Regions from separate parts of the Paenibacillus sp. CFBP13512 genome, predicted to be linked through region 2. Evidence: predicted binding sites of a transcription regulator. Region 2 holds the regulator's gene; the other holds the start of a gene.

Region 1 (12,004 bases), on a different contig from region 2:
TGCTATTTGAGCAACCAATCGTTCCATATAACGTTTACCGCTATCTGGTGATACGTCGCGTCCATCCAAGAATACATGAATCAGTACATCATGGAAATCTTCGCGTTTAGCCATATCCAGTGTAGCGAATAAATGATCGATATGACTATGTACACCGCCATCGGATAACAGGGTGAACACATGCAATTTTTTACCGTTTGTTTTTGCATTTGTAAATGCGCCAACCAACGCTTCATTTTGGAAAAAGTCTCCGTCACGAATCGACTTGGAAATACGAGTCAAATCTTGATATACAATGCGACCTGCACCAATATTCAAGTGACCAACTTCCGAGTTACCCATTTGTCCTTCAGGCAGACCTACAGCTTCACCGCAAGCCGTCAAAGTTGTATGTGGGTATTCGCTTAGATATCTATCATAATTCGGTTTTTTCGCTTGAGCAACACCGTTGCCTTCTACTTCTGCGCGTAGACCGAATCCATCCATAATGATTAATGCTACTGGTTTGGGTGCTGACATTTACTTCGCCCCCTCAACGAGCTGAATGTAAGAATCAGGTTGCAAGCTTGCGCCGCCGACAAGTGCGCCATCGATATCGCTTTGTCCCATATACTCCTTAACATTCTCAGGTTTCACGCTACCGCCGTATTGAATACGAACTGCGTTAGCCACTTCTTCGTTGTATAGACCTTTAACCAATTCACGAATATAAGCGATAACTTCATTCGCATCTTGGGATGTAGAAGATTTGCCTGTTCCGATTGCCCAGATTGGCTCATAAGCGATAACGGTTTCTTTCGCTTGCTCTGCGCTCAATCCTACAAAAGCACCTTCTGTTTGTACTTTGCATACTTCTTTAGTTTGATTAGCTTCACGTTCTTCAAGCTTTTCACCTACACATACGATAGGAGTCAGACCATGACGGAAAGCAGCATGTACTTTTTTATTAACGATTTCGTCTGTTTCAGCAAAATATTGACGACGCTCAGAGTGACCGATGATTACATAATCCACACCAAGATCTTTCAACATTACGCCACTGATTTCGCCAGTGTAAGCGCCATTGTCTTCAAAATGAAGATTTTGTGCACCGATTTTGATCGAAGTTCCTTTTACTGCTTCAACCAAAGCAGGAAGATTAGTGAAAGGAGCGCAAATTACGCTTTCTACGCCATCTACTTCTGCTTTGCCTTTGATATCTTCAATAAACGCTTTTGCTTCAGGAACGGTTTTGAACATCTTCCAGTTCCCTGCAATAATTGGTGTTCTCACTGCGATATCACTCCTTCTGTTTGCATAACTACAGTATGCTAACCTAAGCCATACTGAAGTGCTTTGTATGACCCAAAGCACCCAAATCTATATCTATTTTAAACTTATTTATCGTTCAATGCCACAACGCCTGGAAGAGCTTTACCTTCCATAAACTCTAGAGAAGCACCGCCACCTGTAGAGATATGGTCCATTTTGTCAGCTAAGCCGAATTTCTCTGCTGCTGCTGCGGAATCACCGCCACCAATGATTGTGTAAGCTTCAGTTGTTGCACAAGCTTCTGCGACTGCTTTTGTACCACCAGAGAAAGGTGCGATTTCAAATACGCCCATTGGTCCGTTCCATACAACCAATTTAGAGTTTTTGATAACATCAGCATAAATTTCACGAGTTTTAGGACCGATGTCTACGCCTTCCCAAGCTGCTGGGATTTTGTCGATTGTTACGATATCTGTGTTTGCATCTGCACTGAAATCATCAGAAACAACGATATCTACTGGAAGATACAATTTTTTACCTAATTTTTTTGCTTTTTCTACGAATCCAAGTACAACATCCAATTTGCTTTCGTCTAGAAGAGATTGTCCTACTTCATGACCTTGAGCTTTGAAGAATGTGTAAGTCAATCCACCACCAATAATGATGTTGTCTGCAAGATTGATTAGGTTATCGATTACATCGATTTTATCTTTTACTTTAGATCCACCTACGATTGCTGTGAAAGGACGCTCAGGGCTAGTCAAAGCTTTACCCAATACATCTAATTCTTTCTCCATCAAAAGACCAGATACTGCTGGCAAGTGGTGTGCAATACCTTCTGTTGAAGCATGCGCACGGTGAGCTGCACCAAATGCATCATTGACGAATAGATCAGCCAATTCTGCAAAAGATTTAGCTAAGTCTGCATCATTTTTCTCTTCGCCAGGGTAGAAACGTACGTTTTCAAGAACCAAAACGTCACCGTTTTTCAATTCAGCGATTTGTGATTTTACAGCATCGCCAATTGCTTCGTCAGCTTTAGCAACCGGTTGACCTAGCAATTCAGATAGACGCGTTGCTTGTGGAGTTAAGCGTAATGATTCAACCACTTCACCGTTAGGGCGACCCATATGACTTGCAAGTACAACTTTTGCACCTTTTTCAACAAGGTATTGAATAGTAGGTAATGTCTCACGGATCCGTTTGTCATCTGTGATTTTACCGTCTTCCATAGGTACGTTGAAATCTACACGTACAAATACCACTTTACCTGTTACTTCTATATCGCGAACACTTTTCTTATTCATTATATTGTTCCTCCATGCCCTGAATTTTGATTAACGAGCAATTTAAAACAGATATTCATTTAGAAAAAGCGGAAACACAAGAAACCTGTTTCCGCTTTATGGAATTAATATTTATTTCAGTTCACGAATGATTCTTACGCTTTGTTAGCGAAGTACTCAAGAGTACGAACCAATTGTGCTGTGTAGGACATTTCGTTATCGTACCAAGCTACAGTTTTAACCAATTGGTGGTCACCAACAGTTAGAACGCGAGTTTGAGTAGCATCGAATAGGGAACCGAAAGTCATACCTTTGATATCAGAAGAAACGATTTCGTCTTCAGTGTAACCATAAGTTTCAGCATCAGAAGCAGCTTTCATAGCAGCGTTAACTTCATCAACAGTAACTTTTTTCTCCAAAATAGTTACCAATTCAGTAAGGGAACCAGTTGCTACAGGAACACGTTGTGCTGCACCATCCAATTTACCTTTCAATTCAGGGATAACTAGACCGATTGCTTTAGCAGCACCAGTTGTGTTAGGAATGATGTTTTCAGCAGCTGCACGAGCACGACGGAAGTCACCTTTAGCATGTGGAGCATCCAAAGTGTTTTGGTCGCCAGTGTAAGCATGAATTGTAGTCATCAAGCCTTCTACTACTCCGAATTGATCTTGCAATGTTTTAGCCATTGGAGCAAGACAGTTCGTTGTGCAAGAAGCACCAGAAATTACAGTTTCAGTACCATCAAGAATTTCATGGTTTACGTTATAAACGATTGTTTTCATTTCGCCAGTAGCTGGAGCAGAGATAACAACTTTTTTAGCACCAGCTGTTAAATGTTTCTCAGCTGATTCTTTAGTTGTGAAGAATCCAGTACATTCAAGAACGATATCCACACCAAGATCTCCCCAAGGAAGTTCTTCTGGGTTACGGTTAGCTAGAACTTTTACTTCTTTTCCGTTTACTTTGAAGAATCCGTCATGAACTTCAACTTCGCCGTCAAATTTACCTTGAGTTGTATCATATTTCAACAAGTGAGCCAACATTTTAGCGTCAGTCAAATCGTTAATTGCTACCACTTCAATACCTGCTACATTTTGAATACGACGGAAAGCCAAGCGTCCGATACGTCCGAAACCATTAATACCAACTTTAACCATGAGTTAATTCCTCCTAGAGATAGTGTATTTAATTTATTTCAAGACACACCCGTTAAAGGCATGTCAAGACAACATTATAGAGTAAAACTTGTGTGCCGTACCGCTAGACGTTCGAAAATGAAGCAAAAGGACTAGTCTAGTTCTTTCACAATTTCTCTAGCGGCGGCTTCGTCAATGACCAGAATATCTTCCTGACCGAATTTGAGTACAGCATGAATCGATTTGGCCTTGCTACGGCCTCCAGCAATACCGATAACCACTTCCGCTTTGGAAATATCATCGAGCTGAAGTCCCATCGTCAACATCTGGTGCACCGTCTCACCCTGTTCATTAAAATAATGACCGAATGATTCAGCAACAGCTCCAGCGGCATGAATTTCTTCCGCTGCCTCGGGTTCAAGTCTACGGCGACGCACCATCTCCATCGCATCTCCGATTCCGTGCATAATGATACGTGCTTTACGAATCAGACCCACAATTTCACGGATATTCTGATCCTGATAAAGCAATTCGTAAGCATCTTCACGTAACAAATCGGGAATATGCAATAACCGATACTGTGCGCCTACACGCTTTGCCATAGTGGAAGCAATCGAATTCGCCTGAAATTCCATACTCTCTCCAAGTCCGCCTCTTGCCGGTACAAACCAGGCATTCTTGAGAGGTGCCGGTATGGATGGACTGAGTTGCTCGGCGACTTCAGCTAATGTAAAGCCTCCTGTTACAGCAACGACATCGTCCTCACGGATTACACTGAGCAGCGCTTTGGCTCCTGCTCGTCCAAGCTCTTGCTTAGCCATAATAGATATGTCACTATCACCAGGAACGACAATGACTTGTCTCAGCTTATAGAAAGTGCGAATACGTTCTTCCAGATTGGATAATCCAAGCAGTTCCTGAATAATAGGCTCAAGTTCATCAAGCAATTGCTTGCCTGCTTCACTAACCTTCATTCCCGTACTTTCAATCTCAAGCAATCCTTGCGATTTGAGAAGATCGGTCTCTGCACGTAAGACGCGTTCAGTCATATTAAGCGATGTGGCGAGTGATCTTCTTCCAACCAGCCCTACCATCATAACCTGATGCAGAATCGTATATCTTTTTTTGAGTACTTCGGTGAGATCGGGCAGAAGCTGCTTTTGTATTTCTAATATTTTTCGCATGCATTCCACTCCTGCAACTTATCTCGCTCAGTGTCCATTATATCCGTTATTCAATAAATTGGACTTAAAACGTCCCGGCGTAACTTTTTAAGTCCCACGTCTATCTTAACCAATTTTCCATGCAGAAGCAAGTTTTTCATGCAACTATTCTGTGAGAGGTTGATGTTATCGTTTTTCTTGATTATGGTATGAATCGTCAACTTGCTTTTTATAGGTAGATATCCTATAATCAATCGTACTGCTGTTTTACATGCGCCCGTGGTCCAATGGATATGACGTAGGCCTCCGAAGCCTGAGATCCAAGTTCGATTCTTGGCGGGCGCGCCATTTTAATTAAGTTATAATGTAGTATTGTTTTTATGATCAATACGATTATGTACGTACTTATATGTTCTATCCTATCGTAGAAGTATTTGCGCAACATTAAGTGAATTACCTATAAACGCAGAATACCCTTCAACCAGCCGATGCTGGTTATTTTTATACCCAAAATTAGGTTGCTCTCTTCTTCATTAACCTATTTTGCAGAAGTTCCTTCACTTTTGGTCAGGATAGTTTGACTTTCTTTGACTTTTGGTTTGAATTATCCTATAATGTGGTAAGAACAATGAGTATCTTCTAATACAATATTTGATCTATAATTATTCTATTGATGATGTACAACTTTGAAGGAGGGTTTCTAGTGAGTTATATTCCAATGGTCGTTGAACAAAGCAGTCGTGGGGAACGTGCCTATGACATTTACTCTCGTCTGTTAAAAGACCGCATTATTTTTCTCGGTTCTGAAGTCAATGATGTTGTAGCCAATGCGATTATCGCACAATTGCTGTTTCTGGAAGCCGAAGACCCGGAGAAAGACATCCACCTATATGTTAACAGTCCAGGCGGTTCGATCACTGCGGGAATGGCTATTTACGATACAATGCAATTTATCAAAGCTGATGTATCTACCATCTGTGTAGGTATGGCAGCAAGTATGGGCGCATTTTTACTTAACGCTGGTGCTAAAGGTAAACGTTTTGCATTGCCTAACAGCGAGATTATGATTCACCAACCACTTGGTGGAGCACAAGGACAAGCGACAGATATCGAAATCCGTGCTCGTCGTATTCTTAAAATGCGTGATAAATTGAATAAAATTCTAGCAGAACGTACAGGTCAACCGTTGGAACGTATCGAAAAAGATACAGACCGCGATTACTTTATGACTGCTGCTGAAGCAAAAGATTACGGTATCGTTGATAAAGTGATTGAAAATACACCTCCACAAGGGGTATAATTTTACTCCAGCATGCTGGAACAACACGCGAAAAAGCCTCCGGGGTATAAACCGGAGGCTTTTTTGTATACTTTTTTATTTAAGCTTTGTATGCATCAAGTGGATTCACGCCTGATGGCAACACTTGTTTGAAAGTAATCGGGAATTCTGGCATACCTGCTGCATAAGGTGCGATATCATATTGTTGGAAAAACAGAGTGATTCCGCTATCTGTTAAATAGTATCCTTGATTAGCAGCAATTCCTTTAAAACTATCTTTAAAGTAAAGATCTCCATTTTTTTTCATTTGAGCATTGATAATTTTGTCGATATCTTTACGATAATTGCTATTGGATTTGAGCAAGTCGCCTAATTGAATTTGCTTGCCATCTTTTAATGAGAATGTCATGCCTGTTTGTATAGAACTACCATGCGCCCCACCAAGATATTCATAATCAGTCACTAGGATACTTAGTACACCATTACGATTGTACGTTATTTTATAACCGCTATCGATTTCATAAGTGATAACTGAATCTTTAGGAGGTGCACCAAATTCTTTAGCTTGTTTTTGTACTTTTTCTAAATACGTTTGAGCATGTGCTGCAAAAGCTTTATTAATCGCTGCTTCAGCTTCTGCATTGTCTAGACCGGATACCACTGGATATTTAATATTGGTCTCTGTATAACTGTTCGTTTTGGTCGGTTTTAGAGTGGTTGTTGTTACTTCAATATTGTTTAAGCCCTCTTTGGTTATATTTACAGTACGTGTAGCACCGTTCCATACCGCACGATATCCCAATTGATCTGTCACGGCTTTGATTGCTACATAAGAAGTACCGTTGACTATTCTAGCATCATAACTATCCCCAATGGTACTACCATCCAATGTTACAAATACACCGTCATCTGAACCTGATCCTAGAGCAAAAGATGCTTTGTGTTTATCTTTTGTCACTGTTACTGTTTTCTCTTTCGCATTGAAAGTGACTGTAGCACCGATTGCTTTGGCTGTATCTTTCAAAGGAAGCAATGAGCTACCATTCGCACTTACAATCCCTGTAGTTGCAATTGCTTTGCCTTCCACTTGTACATGAATAGCTGACTTCGCATTCGAAGTAGAAGCTTTGGTTGTTGCAGCTTGCGCCGTAGAAGAAGTACCTGGCAGAACCGCTACTGTTCCCACCGTTGCCAATGTGGTTGCTAACAAAAATGCAGATATTTTTTTCAAATGTGTTTTAGATGTATTATTTTGAGTTGTTTTCATAAATCATCTCTCCCTTATCATATGTATCATGTTATATTTGGTTTAACCTTTATCATTATACTGTGAACAACCATAGATAGATTTACAAATAACTAAATATCAATTTACAACATAGTCACGATTGCAATAGTAAAAGTGATGAAACTGTAAGACATTTTAAGCACAATTGGCTAAATATAGAAAAAACGCTTACCCTGATCGCATACACATTGAACAGGATAAACGTTTCTAATTTGAGGATAGTTCTACTTTAGTAAACTTCTACTATACTGAAACGATACGTGGATTTGCACGTATAATTAGTTACAAATCTGATTATTTTGTCAAAATCAGATTCAATTGCATCTCCATACTATTAATTCATAGAGTACTGCACATTAAGTGTAGCATTTAATTCGATTGTACCTGGTTCGATAGCTGTACTCGCAGCAGCAGAATCTTCTGTTGCTTTAGCACTTTGTCTCTCCATATACACTACAGGTGGTGCACTCACTCCTGGATCACTAACAGACAATAGGCTTCCTAGTGAAAGGTTAGCTGCTTTGGCAATCGATTGTGCTCTTGCTTTGGCATTAGCCATCGCTTTAGCAATAACTTGCTCTTGGTAGGTATCTTCATTTTCGATACCAAAACTCACAGATCCAACATTATTCGCTCCTGATTTAGCAGCAGCATCCAACAACGAACCTAGTTTGTCCAGATCACGGTAAGTCACTTGTACACTATGATATGCCGTATACCCTGTAACTTTTTGCTGGTCTTTACCGTTATAGTCATAGTTGGGTTGTACATAGAATTGAACACTCTCAATATCCGCAGCTGGAATCTTCCAGTCTCCTTTGAGTAAAGTATTCAACTTCGCCATTTTCTCAGCATTAGCCGATTGCGCTTTGGCTGCTGTTGTAGACGTTGTTTGTACTCCGATCGCTAGGTATGAAATATCGGGTTTGACGGTTAATTTACCTGTACCGCTTACGTTAATCACGCCTGTTGCTGTTGCAGGAGCAACCGTTTCAGCAGCATACATCGTCTGACTAGGCAGTGCTATAAGTGTTCCCATTCCTGTTAATAGTGTACCTGCGATCATCAATGAAGCTAAGGATTTACTTGTTTTCTTCATGCTACTCACTCCTTAAAGGTTATACCTACTAAACGATAAGGCGTGAATAAAAGTTGCATCGTTCATGATTTAACGCTCTGTTTGAAGAAGAATGATCGTTTATTTTGCTGAAGAATAACAAGAATAGAGAGAAGATATTGTCTATTTCACACAACAAGTTACACATTGTTCAAGTTCATCGTGACAAGTTAGATTATTTTTTTTATAATCTCATATAATCCCACCATTATGGACTTTAGAGCTATAATGAGTACACGAGATCGGGAACAATAAGAATGAGGGGAGAGTCACCATGTTAAAAAATAAATGTCTATGGGGTTCCATTCTGCTTATGATGGGTATTCTAATCTTTAATACAACAGCTGTTCAAGCTGCCACTCCAGCCAAGCCGCGTGAAGTGAAGTTAGAATGGAATGGAACCCGCCTTCCACAAAATGGACTTTTAATCGGCGGAAATACCATGATTCCAGTAGTCATGTTGCGTGACTCTATCGGAATGACGTTGCGATACGAATCCGGTGTCAAAACATATACATTATTGCAAAATGATGATCAGCTCGATATGATCATGAGCGGTTCTGGCGTTACTATGCGTCTGAACAATCATCAGTGGAACGGACCTGATGCGGAGGTTGTCAACGGACGTATGTATATTCCATTTGCTGTATTGCGAGATGGCTTTGGTTACCAGAGCTCGTGGAATGCTTTTCAGTTGAAATTGAATTTTGCCAAAAAAGGGATCTTCCTGAGCTAAACGAATATCTCTATACAAAAAACCGCCACAGAAATCTGTGACGGCACGCCCTCCATATCGTATGGGGGGCTTATTGGTTTTCTAATTCTTCTTTGCTTACTAGACTGACTAAAGCGTTTACAGCAGATTCTGAATCTGCGCCTTCTGCACTAATGTATACTTCAGTGCCCGAACTGATCGCAAGGCTCATAATGCCCATGATACTTTTAGCATTCACTTTTTTATCATCTTTTTCAACAAAAATCTCTGAAGAATATTTATTCGCTTCCTGTACAAACAATGCTGCAGGTCTTGCGTGTAATCCCGTTTTCAATCGAACAACAACCGGGTGTTTTGTCATGAGATCGTTACCCCCTATAATACATATTCATTACATCTATTGAGCATACCTAAGTAGCTCACAGTGTTTAATACCATGTTCATAACACTATACCATTATAGCACGCACCGTACTAGAAAAAAATAAAGCTTACGTGAGATTATTTTATTCAAGCATAGTGCTCATTACGCATTTTTTCAGCCATCTCATCTAATTTACGTAGCCGATGATTGACTCCTGACTTGCTGACTCCACCTTTGAGCATTTCACCGACTTCTTTGAGGTTGATATCAGGATTTGCTAAACGGACTTCTGCCACTTCACGTAATTTATCAGGCAATTGTTCCAGTCCAATACGGCGTTGGATAAATTTGATGTTATCAATCTGACGAACCGCTGCACCGATCGTTTTGTTCAAGTTAGCAGTCTCGCAATTGACAATACGATTCACAGAATTACGCATATCTCGCATAATACGGACATCTTCGAATTTGAATAGCGCTTGATGCGCTCCGATAATACTCAAAAATTCAATAATTTTTTCGCCTTCTTTGATATATAAAATAAATCCTTTTTTCCGCTCAATACAGCGAGCATTCAATTCGAATTCATTCGCAAGATCGACGAGCGCCTGACACTGTTCTTCATACATCGAAGCAATCTCCAAGTGATACGATGATCCCTCAGGATTATTGACCGATCCGCCTGCCATAAAAGCACCCCGTAAATAAGCACGTTTACAGCAGTTTTTACGTACCATTTCGGTATTGATTCCCGGTGTAAACATAAATCCTTCAGAAACAATTTTGAGCGTCGTCAAAATGCTCTGTACACCCATAGGAATACGAACAATATAGACATTATTTTTTTTGAGACGCATTTTTTTGCGCACTAATAATTCGGTATGCACAGCAAAATGCTTTTTGATCAGGGAATAGATCCGTCTTGCGATAGCGGCATTTTCAGTGGAGATATCCAGAATGACTTTTTTGTTGGAAATCTGCACTGAACCATTCATCCGTATAAGCGCAGACAGTTCTGCATGTTCACAACAGTCATCAGCCTCTACCATCGTTAATTCTTTTTTCGTCTGCGCCGCAAATGACAATGGACTCACCCTTTCGATAACATAGATTTTTTAACTTGCTCATAAATATGATGACTTAACTTATCCGCATCATGACGAAGATACGTACCATAAAGTACCAACTTATCCGCGATCACTTTATAACCCAGCGATTCCACTGTTTCTAGATCCAGAATCACTGGCTTGGCTCCTTGTTCGGCATAGCGCTTTTGCATTTTTAAAGGAATCGGATCGTTGTTCACAATCACATAATCAAATAATCGATGACCGACATGCTCATAGATCGCATTCAAATGATCACTCACCGTGTAGTGGTCTGTTTCTCCTGGCTGTGTCATCACATTGCAAATGAATAGCTTGAGGGCTTTGGAATTTAACATCGCTTCTGCAAGCTTATGCACGAGCAAATTGGGCAACAGACTGGTATACAGACTACCAGGTCCGATCAGAATCGCATCTGCCTGTTCGATCGCAAGTACCGCATCAGGCAAAGGTTCTACATGATCAGGTTCCAGAAAAATACGTTTGATTTTTTTACCGGCTTCGGGAATCTTAGACTCCCCAGTGACGATAGAGCCATCCTCCATCTCGGCGTGTAAAATAACAGCCTGTTCTGCTGCTGGAAGCACTTGTCCTCTCACAGCAAATACACGACTCAATTCTCGAACAGCAGTCACGAAATCACCCGATATGTCTGTCATTGCTGCCAGAATCAGGTTACCTAAGCTATGACCTGCAAGTCCTTCGCCTTTTTGAAAACGATATTTGAGCATGTCTGATAAAAGAGGTTCTACATCTGCTAAAGCGGTAAGTACATTACGAATATCACCGGGTGGCGGCATTTTTAGCTCATCTCGCAGAATCCCTGAACTTCCGCCATCGTCTGCAACAGTGACGATAGCGGTAATATCAAGGGGCTTTTCTTTGAGACCTCTAAGCATAACCGACAACCCTGTGCCACCACCCATAACCACGATTCGAGGACGAACCACAGGTAAAGTGGGTTGTGAAATAGACATATCTTTCACTCCTTAATGCCGATCACGATCAGCATCCCTATGACTAACACGTACTGTTTCTGTTTCACTTGCACCAAGCATACGGCCTAAGTACTCAGAAATCGCAACAGAACGATGCTTACCGCCTGTACAGCCAATTCCTATAATAACCTGGCTTTTACCTTCATTCCGGTAATGAGGAATTAAGAAGTGTAGCATATCTAATAATTTGGTCAGAAAAGCTTGTGTTTCCGGCCATTTCATTACATATTCGTAGACATCGCTATCTTGCCCAGTATGAGGTCTTAAATTATCGATGTAATGAGGATTCGGCAAAAAGC
Region 2 (12,004 bases):
TGTACTTAAGATATGTTTTTGTAGATCGACTTGTTTGATCGTATCTTTAACCGGTACAGCCAATACAGATGCTCCGGCTGTAACTGCACTGTGATAACAATCCATAATCTGATCCTGTGTTATAAAAGGGCGTACACCATCATGTACCATGATCCAATTAGAGTGTATATACTGTAAACCGTGAGCAACAGATTCTTGGCGATCATAGCCTCCAACTACCACTTGCTTCACTTTGGTCAGTTTATACTCTGTAATCCAATCCTCACAACGCTGTACATCGTCTTTACCTGTTACAATAACAATTTCATCAATAATAGATGAATGTTCAAAGACTTCCAGTGTATGTATCAGGATCGGCTTATTTTGCAGTCTTAGATATTGCTTACTCTCTGTTGTGCCCATCCGTGAACCTTTACCCGCGGCAACAACAATAACACCTGCTTTATTTTCCATAATCCCCATCCTTAACCTGCTGTCCTGCCCTTTAATAGATATCAAAGTGCCAAACTCCATTCCTTAATAATATACCCCTCTATAGGCACAGCACAACAATTAAAAGGAATTGGCTTTGAATCGTAGCTTATTCCGTACGATATAATTTAGCGAAAATCATTTTTCCATTCGCTGTTTGTAGCACACTGGTCACGATAACTTCGCACTCTCGCCCAATATAAGATTGGCTATCTTCTACCACGATCATTGTCCCATCCTCTAGATAAGCGATACCTTGCCCTGCTTCTTTGCCTGATTTCATAATGGTTGTTTGGACGATTTGTCCTGCACGCAGAATAGGCTTCATAATCGAAGCAAGGGTATGGAGATTCAACACATGGATATGCTGTAGCTGAGCGAGTTGTTGTAGATTACTATCGTTGGTTATAAGCGTAGCTGACTTGTCCAAAGCGAGTCGAATTAACTTGTTGTCTGTATGTTCTGTTTCTTCATACTTTGTATTCTCTATAACGACTTCCAAAGATTCTAATTGTTGCAAATGAGTAATCACTTCAAGTCCTCGTTTTCCACGGTGACGACGTAATGTATCTGAAGAATCGGCAAGAAGTTGTAATTCATGAAGTATAAAATCTGGTACAAGTAATGGGCCTTCGATAAATCGATCCTGACACAATTCTATAATACGCCCATCGATCGCTATATTGCTGTCGATCATTTTGTAATCGGTAGAGGGTAGAGATACAGCAACAGATTCACTTTTCCAAAATGAAAGAATATCCTGACTTTTGGCAAGCCCTATTCGCAGTCCAACATAACCAAAAATACTCATCAAAATAGCTCTAATAATTTCTCCTATACTCCCTAACCATATCATAATAAATGAACTCAGTAAGCCCACAAGCAAGCCTATCGTCAGTCCAATCGTTCCTGTCATCACAAGTGAAATAGGTACAGTGAGTAAATGATTCTTGGTATACTCCACATAATAAACGAGCTTACGTACACTCAGTACAGCTACCGTCAATACTACAATCACAAATGCTAGACTAATCCATAGTTCATTCATACCTTCTTGTGCTTGAATCCATCCTTTGGGCGATCCTATTAATTGTTGCCACATGCTTTTAATCTCCTTACATTATCTATTTTTCCCATGAAAAAAAAGCATTCATTTCCCGGGAAGTAGAGAAATAAATGCTTTTAAGCATAACATGTGCTGTAAAAGTTATCGAAGTGATTCTTTTTCTTTTTTAGAACGTCGACGAATGAGGCGGTCTATACTTTGCTTCACGCCCAATAACGCATATAACGCTAACGGTACAAAAATTAATTTGGATACCTGATTAGGAAACATCACTGCAATAAAGACCGCAGCAATAATGACCCAAGGAGCTAACCATAAAGCTTTACGTGGAATACCTGCTTTTTTGAAATTAGGATAGCGTACACGACTGACCATCAAGTAAGACAATAAAATAGTACTTATAATCATATACGGTGTAGTCACATCATTATGAAATAAAGACAATGTAGCTAACACACCACCAGCTGCTGGAATAGGTAATCCTGTGAAATACCCTGGAACTCCAGCCCGTACATTAAATCTTGCTAGACGAAGTGCTCCACACATTGGAAAAATTAAAGATGCCGAAATAGCTAATACCGGATTTAACTCTTTAAATGCTATATCATACATAATAATAATAGGTGCTACGCCAAAAGAAACAAGATCAGACAGTGAATCCAACTCTTTTCCAAACTCACTCTGTGCATTAAGCGCACGTGCCATACGACCGTCCAGACCGTCCATCAACATCGCTATTATGATCATAATGGCTGCAAGACTGTAATTATCATTAAGCGCCATTAGAATAGCTACCATCCCAAGACATAAGTTAAATAACGTACAAATGTTTGGAATTGACTTTGTTATCATTTTTTCACCTCAAAGATGGATATATTAACCAGTTCATCTCACGATTGTAGCTAAATTAAATTTGTCTGTCAATGAATACTTGATCTTGGATGCGATGTAACCCTGCTCGAATCGTCCGTGCTCGTACTTCCCCAATACCTTCTACCTCATCCAAATCATCAATACTTGCTGCAATCACATGATGCAATGCACCAAAGCGTTCCACCAAATTATGAATAATCACATTCGGCAAACGTGGAATTTTGCTAAGTACGCGATATCCTCTAGAAGAAATAACTTCTTCAGATTGAGCTGCTGCTGTCGGATATCCTAACAACTTAATAATTTGTGTAATATCTAACAATTCGTTTTCTGTGGTACGTTTGAGACTGTTGGTGATTTCATTAAGACGTTCATCGCTACTATCCCGACCATAGTCTTTAAGCAACAATAGAAATTCTTCTTCGGTATTGCCAATCAATTCTTCCATTTGCATGGTGATAAGACGACCTTCAACACCCAACTCATTAACATAACGCCGAATCTCTGTCTGTATACGTAGTACCATTTCTACACGTTGTACTACACCTGCTACTTCTGTAATCGTCACTAATTGTTCGAACTCAGAAGCTGTCAGGTTGGTAAAGGATTGACTCAACACCGCCCGATAACGTTCCAATGTCTGAATCGCTTGATTGGCTTTGGTCAAAATAACACCAATTTCTTTCAGTGCATATCTAAGATTACCCTGATATAGCGTAATGATATTCCGACGCTGTGAAATCGAAATGACTAATTCTCCTGTTTGCTTGGCTACACGCTCTGCTGTACGGTGACGAATCCCTGTTTCGGATGAAGATATCGAAGAATCAGGAATCAACTGTGTATTCGCATATAAAATACGCTTGAGATCATCACTTAAAATGATCGCTCCATCCATTTTTCCCAGTTCGTACAGATAGTTTGGTGAAAAATCACAGTCAATTGAGAATCCTCCATCGACAACTTCTCTAACTTGCGGGCTGTAACCAACCACAATCAATGCTCCTGTTTTAGCGCGCAATACATTCTCTAATCCATCGCGAAAAGCTGTACCAGGCGCAACCATTTTCAACAAATTATTCATCTTCTCAAGCTGACTGAGTTCTTTCATCATTATGTCCCCCTAATCTAACGCAGCCTTTAATGCTTCTGCTACTGTATTAATACCGATTAATTGTATACCTTTAGGATGCTTCCATCCTTTCAGACTTTTTTCGGGTAAAATCACTCGTTTAAATCCTAACTTGGCAGCTTCTTTAACCCGTTGTTCTGCCCGAGATACACCACGCACTTCACCAGTCAATCCAATTTCTCCAAATATCACATCATCTGGTTTGGTTGGAACGTCTTTGAAGCTAGAAGCTAGACTGACTGCAATTGCTAGATCTACAGCAGGTTCATCTAATTTCACTCCACCTGCTACATTCAGATAAGCATCCTGATTTTGTAGAAACATCCCCATCCGCTTTTCCAATACAGCAATAATCAGACTCAATCGGTTATGATCGACACCTGTTCCCATACGACGTGGAGAAGGAAAATGAGTTGCAGCAACAAGCGCTTGTAGTTCAACAAGCATAGGGCGGGTGCCTTCCATACTGGCAACTACTGTGGAGCCAGCTACACCTATCGAACGTTCTGATATAAATAATTCAGACGGATTAGAGACTTCGATCAACCCATCTTCATGCATTTCAAAAATACCCATTTCATTGGTAGAACCAAAACGATTTTTAACAGCTCTTAATATTCTGTACGTATGATGACGTTCCCCTTCAAAATAAAGTACACAGTCTACCATATGTTCAAGCATCCTTGGGCCTGCAATTGCGCCTTCTTTGGTAACATGCCCTACAAGCACTGTAGCCACTCCACGAATTTTGGCTACTCTCATAAATCGTGATGTACACTCACGTACTTGGGATACACTACCCGGTGCACTAGTGACTTCAGGTTGATATACCGTCTGTATAGAATCGATCACTAGAAAATGAGGATCTAATTGATCGATCGCTTCTTCGATCAGATCCATATTACTTTCACAAAGTACAAATAATTGATCTGATAAGGCTCCAAGACGTTCTGCACGTAACTTGGTCTGTCTTACCGACTCTTCTCCTGATATATAAAGAACACGTAATCCAGCTTGTGTTAGCGCATAGGAAGTTTGTAATAACAATGTAGACTTACCGATACCCGGATCTCCACCGACTAAGACTAGCGAACCTGGAACAACACCACCACCTAATACACGGTTTAGTTCTCCAATCCCTGTTTGGATGCGAGGTTCTTTGCCGCTTTCAATTTCTGTAATGGCTTGCGGTTTTTGCTTCGTCTGTGTCTGAAATAAAGAAGAATTCATCCCCTGTGTTTTTACATTGCTTTCTTTTTCTTCAACCATACTATTCCAAGACTGACATCCCGGACATTTACCATACCATTTTGGAGATTCGTATCCACATTCTGTACAAAAAAACTTGGTTTTGACTTTAGCCATGGATAACTCCCTCTATATTGATGTCAACTTATTATAAGCTTAACATTCTATACGTTTTATCGTAAAACAATATTGTAAACTTTACATCTTTGCGATACATCTTCTCTATTATAACATCAAAAAGGTTGATCCCGGAGCAAATTCTGCTCTCAAGGACCAACCTTTAGTTAGACGTAAATGATGATAAATAAGTTACACTTAGTTCGAAGATTTAGCTTCATCCGATGTAGATTCATCAATCGAAATGTTTTCTACAGGTGCTTCTGTTTTAGCTACTTTCTCTACAGTCAAAGCACCGTCTTTTTCATCGATGATCAACGTATCTCCTTTGACAATACCACCTGTTAACAATTCTTCAGACAATTTGTCTTCGATATGTTTTTGGATTGCACGACGTAATGGACGTGCACCATAAGCAGGGTCGAATCCTTCTTTTGCCAAGAATGCTTTAGCTGTATCTGTCAAAGTAAAGTCTACTGCATATTCACGTAGACGTTTACGCAATTCTTCAGACATTAACGTTACGATTTCAGCAATATGTTTTTGTTCCAAGGAGTGGAATACAATTGTATCATCAATCCGGTTCAAGAACTCAGGACGGAAACTACGTTTCAGTTCATCGGTTACTTTACCCTTCATGTTTTTATAATCTGCTCCAGAATCTACAGCAGCTGTAAATCCAAGCGTAGAATTACGACGAATTGCATCTGCACCGACGTTGGAAGTCAAAATAATCAACGTATTACGGAAATCGACAACACGTCCTTTAGAATCAGTAAGACGTCCATCTTCTAATACTTGTAACAAGATATTAAATACTTCTGGGTGAGCTTTTTCAATCTCATCCAATAGCACTACAGAATACGGTTTGCGACGTACTTTCTCTGTCAATTGACCGCCTTCTTCATAGCCTACATATCCTGGAGGAGCCCCTACTAAACGTGAAGTAGAATGTTTCTCCATGTATTCAGACATATCGATACGAATAATCGCATTTTCGTCACCAAACATAGATTCTGCCAAAGCACGAGCCAATTCTGTTTTACCAACCCCTGTAGGTCCTAAGAAAATAAAGGAACCCATTGGACGTTTAGGATCTTTCAATCCAGCACGAGCACGACGAATCGCACGGCTAACAGCTACAACAGCTTCATCTTGACCGATAACACGTTGGTGCAACAGTTCTTCCATGTTCAATAGACGATCTGTTTCTTCTTCTTTCAATTTCGTTACCGGAATACCTGTCCAGCTTGCTACGATATCAGCAATATCTTCTGGAGTTACTTCAGAATCCGTACGACCTTGTTTTTCTTTCCACTGATTTTTCGTCGTATCTAATTCTTCACGAATTTTTTGTTCTGTATCACGTAAAGCAGCTGCTTTTTCAAACTCTTGGCTTTGTACAGCAGCATCTTTCTCTTTACGGATATCTTCTAATCGACTTTCCAATTGTTTAAGATTTGGCGGGATTGTATAAGAGTTTAATCTTACTTTAGATCCTGCTTCATCGATCAAATCAATCGCTTTATCCGGTAAGAAACGATCTGTGATATAACGATCAGACAATTTAACAGCTTGTACAATCGCTTCATCTGTAATTTTTACACGGTGATGAGCTTCATAACGATCGCGCAATCCCATTAAGATCTGAACCGCTTCATCAGGTGAAGGTTGATCTACAGTAATAGGTTGGAAACGACGTTCTAAGGCTGCATCTTTTTCGATATATTTACGGTACTCATCAAGTGTTGTCGCACCGATACATTGTAGTTCACCACGAGCCAATGCTGGTTTTAAAATATTAGAAGCATCAATAGCACCTTCAGCTCCACCAGCACCAATCAACGTATGCAACTCATCAATAAACAGTACGATGTTACCTGCTTGACGAATTTCATCCATGATTTTTTTCAAACGATCTTCAAATTCACCGCGATATTTAGTTCCAGCAACTACAGAACCCATATCTAGAGTCATTACACGTTTGTCGCGCAATGTTTCAGGAATTTCATTATTGATAATTTTTTGTGCTAATCCTTCAGCGATTGCTGTTTTACCAACCCCTGGTTCACCGATCAACACTGGATTGTTTTTGGTACGACGACTAAGCACTTGAATGACACGCTCAATCTCTTTGCTACGTCCAATTACAGGGTCCAAGTTGCTATCTTTAGCAATAGCTGTCAAATCACGTGCCAAGCTATCTAGAGTAGGTGTACTCACGTTAGCTGGTGTACCATGATGACTAGATACCGCTTCATTGCTACCAAGCAATTGCAATACTTGTTGACGAGCTTTGTTTAAGCTAATACCTAGATTATTAAGAACACGAGCGGCTACGCCTTCACCTTCACGAATCAATCCCAATAAAATGTGCTCTGTACCTACATAGGTATGACCCAATTTACGAGCTTCATCCATAGAAAGTTCAATAACTTTTTTCGCACGTGGTGTATAAGCGATATTAGTAGGTTGTTCTTGACCTCTACCGATCAATGATTCTACTTCATCTTGAATTTTTTCAAGTCCAAGACCTAGACCGATAAGTGCTTTGGCTGCAATGCCTTCACCTTCACGAATCAAACCAAGCAAAATATGCTCTGTACCAATATTATTGTGACCCAAACGAACTGCCTCTTCTTGTGCCAACGCAAGAACCTTTTGCGCACGTTCCGTAAATCTACCAAACATCATATCTAAAGCACCTCCACGGTTTAGTCTTGTACGTTTACATTACTTAATGTATTACGGATCAGTTGCGCTCGGTACATATCGCTTTCTCCTGACCCCATTTTAACACCGAATGTTTTCTGAAGAAAACCCGGTTGTGTCATTATCGTTAATTCGTTCATTTGTGTAACAGAAGCTTTATCTATAAGACCAAGGTCTACACCCAAGCGTACATCGGAAATGCGTTGAAAAGCTTCTTTGGAATCCATCATCGTTGAATAAGAAAGTATTCCATACGAACGCATAATTCGATCAGTTACACGCAATTTGGATTCGCTTAGCAAACGACTGCGAGCATGTTGTTCATACTCTATCAGTTGTAAAACAACGCTGTGCAAGTTATCAATGATTTCTTCTTCAGCTAAGCCCAATGTAATCTGGTTGGAAATTTGAAAAATATTTCCGATCGCTTCGCTACCTTCTCCGTATAGACCTCGTACAGCAAGTCCTACTTGAGATACAGCAGATAACACACGCCCTACCTGATTCATAATAGCCAGTGCAGGTAGATGGAGCATTACAGACACTCTAAGCCCTGTACCTACATTAGTTGGACAACTTGTCAGATAACCTCTACGATCATCGAAAGCAAAGTCCACTACTTCTTCAAAAGCATCATCAATTTGAGTCGCACGTTCCCATGCTTCTTGCAATTGAAATCCAGGATATAAACACTGGATACGCAAATGATCTTCTTCATTTACCATGATACTAACAGATTCATCATCGGTTAGCAGAACAGCTCCACTTTTGGAATCATTCAGTAAATTGGGACTGATCAAATGTTTCTCCATTAACACTTGGCGATCTACATCTTCTAATTCATCTAAAAGCAATGGCTCGAACGGTCCCAAATCTTGAAGTGCTTCATTACTCAACACTTCTGTTAACTGGTTCCGTACATCTTGCGCCTGCTCCATATTTGCCAGAATCGGGAAAGGGTGATGTATCAGATTACGGGCTATACGCACCCGACTACTGATCACAACATCCGAATATTCTCCGCCCTTTTGCATCCAATCGCTCAAAGGTTTTTCTGTAAAACGGAGATTCGGCATAAGTTATTCCTCCTTATGACTCCTGTGAAATTTGTTTTTCTAGCTCGCGTATTTCATCTCTCAAATGTGCGGCTTCTTCAAATTCCTCTTCAGCAATACGTTCTTTTAATTCTTGCTTTAAGTCACTCATTTGACGCTTGATTTTAACTTTGACTCCACTTCGTTTAGGAAGCTTGCCAGCATGAGAAGTGCTGCCATGTACTCTTTTAAAAAGAGGATCTAATTGATTATCAAACGTTTTATAACATGAACTACACCCAAATCGTCCTAATTTACGAAATTGAGTATATGTCATACCACATTCTTCACAATGAACATCTTCACTACATTGCCCGGCAAGTTGCCCTTTACTACTAGAATCAAAATCCATTAGACCAGATAGTAGACTATGAATCGAAAAGCCTCCGGAAGTTCCCGGAATCAATTCGCCTTTTTCACGAGCACAAGTCTCACAAATATGAAACTCATTTTTTTCACCGTTAACAATTTTAGTAAAATGAAGAGTTGCCGGTCTTACCTGACATTCTTGACAAATCATCACGTATTGCCCCTTTCTCCCGAATGATTAGGGACGAAGCAATGCAATTAACATCGCCTTCATCATTCTTGCACGGATCTCATCCCTGTAGGGAAGCTTGATCGAAATAACATCTCTACATACTGCTGCACGCATCAGTTCTGCTTCACGATTGGAAATGACTCTAGCTTCAAGTAACTGATATACCAAACCTTCAGCAGCTGTCTGGCTCATATGCTGTCCAATACTCTCATGAATATGAGTATGAAGAATAGCTTGAGCAGGCAATTCAAGACGCCGGATACGAATATAACCACCGCCACCGCGCTTGCTTTCAACCAGATATCCTTTTTCCAATGTAAAACGTGTACTAATTACATAATTGATCTGCGAAGGTACACAAGAGAATTGATCAGCTAAATCATTACGCTGTATCTCGACTGCTCCCTCTCCACTATCTTGCAGCATTCGTTTTAGATATTGTTCGATAATGTCGGAGATATTACGCATTGTATATTCCTCCATCATGTTTAAAACATTTACTTATTCTAACTTTGATCCATTTATCATAAGTTCAAAATAGCAGATAGATATCACTTAACCATAAACCTAATCGTAAGAAACCAAAGAAGATATACAGTTTGATGATACAGCAATAGATTCATGAATAATCTGATCATTATAATCAAAAGTTCATAAATCCTATTTAACATCAAACCATCAGGTATATTCATATCTCGCAATAACTAGATCAGTTATTATTTTGAATAGTCGCTGACTTTGACTTTCTTTGACTTTAATTAATTATAACATATTTTCAGAATTTGCCAAGGGGTTTAGACAAAATATAATATAGAAAATCATATTTTTAAGAATTTAGTTGTATACAACCTATCAGAAACAAAAATTAGTTGCAAGTATCCCTTGACACTTTTTTTAAAAGTACGCTACAATACAACAAATTCAATACTATGAAACGGCCATCGAAAGGAATCCAACCTGGAGGCGTTCTCGGCAAGAAGCAGCAAAGAAATGATAGATTTCTACTTGTTGCTTCCTAAGTTAAACGGTTTTCGCCCGTTATCGCGAAACCTAAGAGGATCAGATACTATAAAGTATTTGATCAAGTTGGGTGGCACCGCGAGCAAAAAGCTCCTCGTCCCAAGTGATGAGGAGCTTTTTTGTGCATTTTATCTTTCAATTTGAAAAAGGAGCGGTGATTTATGTTAGACATCCAGTATATTAAAAATCATTTTACAGAACTACAAGAGGTGGCTGATCAGAAAAAAATAGACGTATCGATCACAACTCTTCTTGAAAAAAACCAGCTCAAAAATCAATATTTACAGCAGATCGAACAATTGCGTCAGCAACGAAATCAGTTAACACATACTATTAGTGGTCATATGCAACAACAGTCGTTATTACCCATAGAAACGATCCAAGCCCTTAAAGATCAAGTCAAACAAATCAATCGAGAACTTCAACAATTGGAACAAAAAAGTAAAGTTGTTCAACAGGAATATACTCAACTGATGGAACTTGTTCCTAATTATGTTTCTCCAGACACGCCTCAAGGACAATCGGATAAAGATAATGTAGTCATTCGTACATGGAGTACACCACCAGAGTTCCCATTCGCTTTTAAAGATCATATAGAACTAGGTGAGATCCATCAGATGATCGATACTTCTAGAGGAGTAAGAGTAGCGGGGAGTCGTAATTATTATTTAACAGGTATAGGTGCTTTGCTACACCGCGCAGTACAACAACTTGCTTTGGATCTATTACTGGCCAAAGGTTATCTTCCTATGGAGGTTCCTACGTTAGTAAGAAGTTCGGCTCTAAGCAATACAGCTTTCTTTCCTTTAGGAATAGATCAGACTTTTAAAATAGAAAACGAAGATAAATGGTTAACAGGAACTTCTGAAGTAGCTCTCGTCTCTTATTATCAAAATGAGATCATTGACCTTTCTCAAGGTGCTATTCGATTAGCCGCTGTTTCTCAAAATTTCCGTAGCGAAGTAGGATCGACAGGTAAAGACGTGCGTGGACTATATAGAGTTCATCAGTTCGCCAAAGTAGAACAAGTCATTTTCTGCGAAGCAAATGCTGAAATATCTGAACACATTCACCAAGAGATTACAGCTAATGCTGAAGAGTTACTTCAATTATTAGAACTTCCTTATCAAGTGGTAGCCGTATGTACAGGAGACATGTCTCAAAAAACCTACAAACAATATGATATTGAAACATGGATGCCGAGCAGACAAAGTTATGGAGAAACCCATTCTTCTTCTAATATTCATGATTTTCAAGCTAGACGAGCCAATATACGTTACAAAGATAGTGAAGGTAATATTCAATATTGTCATACGCTGAATAACACAGCCGTCGCTTCACCACGTATACTAATCCCTTTATTGGAAAATCATCAGTATGAAGACGGAAGCATCTATATTCCATTAGCGCTCCGTCCTTATCTCAATAATAAAGCAAAATTAGCAAATCCTAATTTTCTTTAAATTGTATATGAAAAAAAGGACATCTTTGATTTAAAAGATGTCCTTTTTTATATGCTAGTATGAGTATTTTACAGTAATATACTCTATTGATCTAGCTCAATATATATTTAATATCATCATGTAAGTTACTTTATACTTTCAAAAGTATTATTTTTCATTTCTAGCATCTGTTAAGTCAGTTCGTAAATCGATTTGTTCTATAGAGATTATATAGATATTCCATATATTTCGTACAACATCTAAACGAAGCAAATCAATAAACAAAAA

Evidence for each region. Region 2 encodes CtsR, which represses protease genes until heat stress. Its sites were predicted from a motif close to ATGGTCAATAAAGGTCAAACA; they were not measured.
Region 1: the regulator CtsR is predicted to act here: its motif matches at 5,414-5,434, upstream of clpP (ATP-dependent Clp endopeptidase proteolytic subunit ClpP).

Annotation. Positions count from the first base shown of each region.
Region 1 is NZ_QGAD01000019.1:28,243-40,246, forward strand. Features, by position in the region: gene gpmI (2,3-bisphosphoglycerate-independent phosphoglycerate mutase) at 1-519, opposite strand, end outside; gene tpiA (triose-phosphate isomerase) at 520-1,272, opposite strand; gene PaeCFBP13512_RS19760 (phosphoglycerate kinase) at 1,377-2,558, opposite strand; gene gap (type I glyceraldehyde-3-phosphate dehydrogenase) at 2,693-3,697, opposite strand; gene PaeCFBP13512_RS19770 (sugar-binding transcriptional regulator) at 3,829-4,860, opposite strand; tRNA gene PaeCFBP13512_RS19775 (tRNA-Arg) at 5,113-5,187, shown strand; gene clpP (ATP-dependent Clp endopeptidase proteolytic subunit ClpP) at 5,543-6,139, shown strand; gene PaeCFBP13512_RS19785 (PdaC/SigV domain-containing protein) at 6,219-7,385, opposite strand; gene PaeCFBP13512_RS19790 (SIMPL domain-containing protein) at 7,741-8,505, opposite strand; gene PaeCFBP13512_RS19795 (stalk domain-containing protein) at 8,798-9,259, shown strand; gene PaeCFBP13512_RS19800 (HPr family phosphocarrier protein) at 9,330-9,599, opposite strand; gene whiA (DNA-binding protein WhiA) at 9,748-10,686, opposite strand; gene PaeCFBP13512_RS19810 (gluconeogenesis factor YvcK family protein) at 10,692-11,684, opposite strand; gene rapZ (RNase adapter RapZ) at 11,697-12,004, opposite strand, start outside.
Region 2 is NZ_QGAD01000021.1:47,205-59,208, forward strand. Features, by position in the region: gene ispD (2-C-methyl-D-erythritol 4-phosphate cytidylyltransferase) at 1-453, opposite strand, end outside; gene PaeCFBP13512_RS20595 (PIN/TRAM domain-containing protein) at 581-1,573, opposite strand; gene pssA (CDP-diacylglycerol--serine O-phosphatidyltransferase) at 1,679-2,389, opposite strand; gene disA (DNA integrity scanning diadenylate cyclase DisA) at 2,445-3,521, opposite strand; gene radA (DNA repair protein RadA) at 3,534-4,907, opposite strand; gene clpC (ATP-dependent protease ATP-binding subunit ClpC) at 5,106-7,601, opposite strand; gene PaeCFBP13512_RS20620 (protein arginine kinase) at 7,622-8,695, opposite strand; gene PaeCFBP13512_RS20625 (UvrB/UvrC motif-containing protein) at 8,709-9,233, opposite strand; gene PaeCFBP13512_RS20630 (CtsR family transcriptional regulator) at 9,261-9,722, opposite strand; gene serS (serine--tRNA ligase) at 10,436-11,737, shown strand; partial or broken gene PaeCFBP13512_RS23430 (hypothetical protein) at 11,885-12,004, opposite strand, start outside.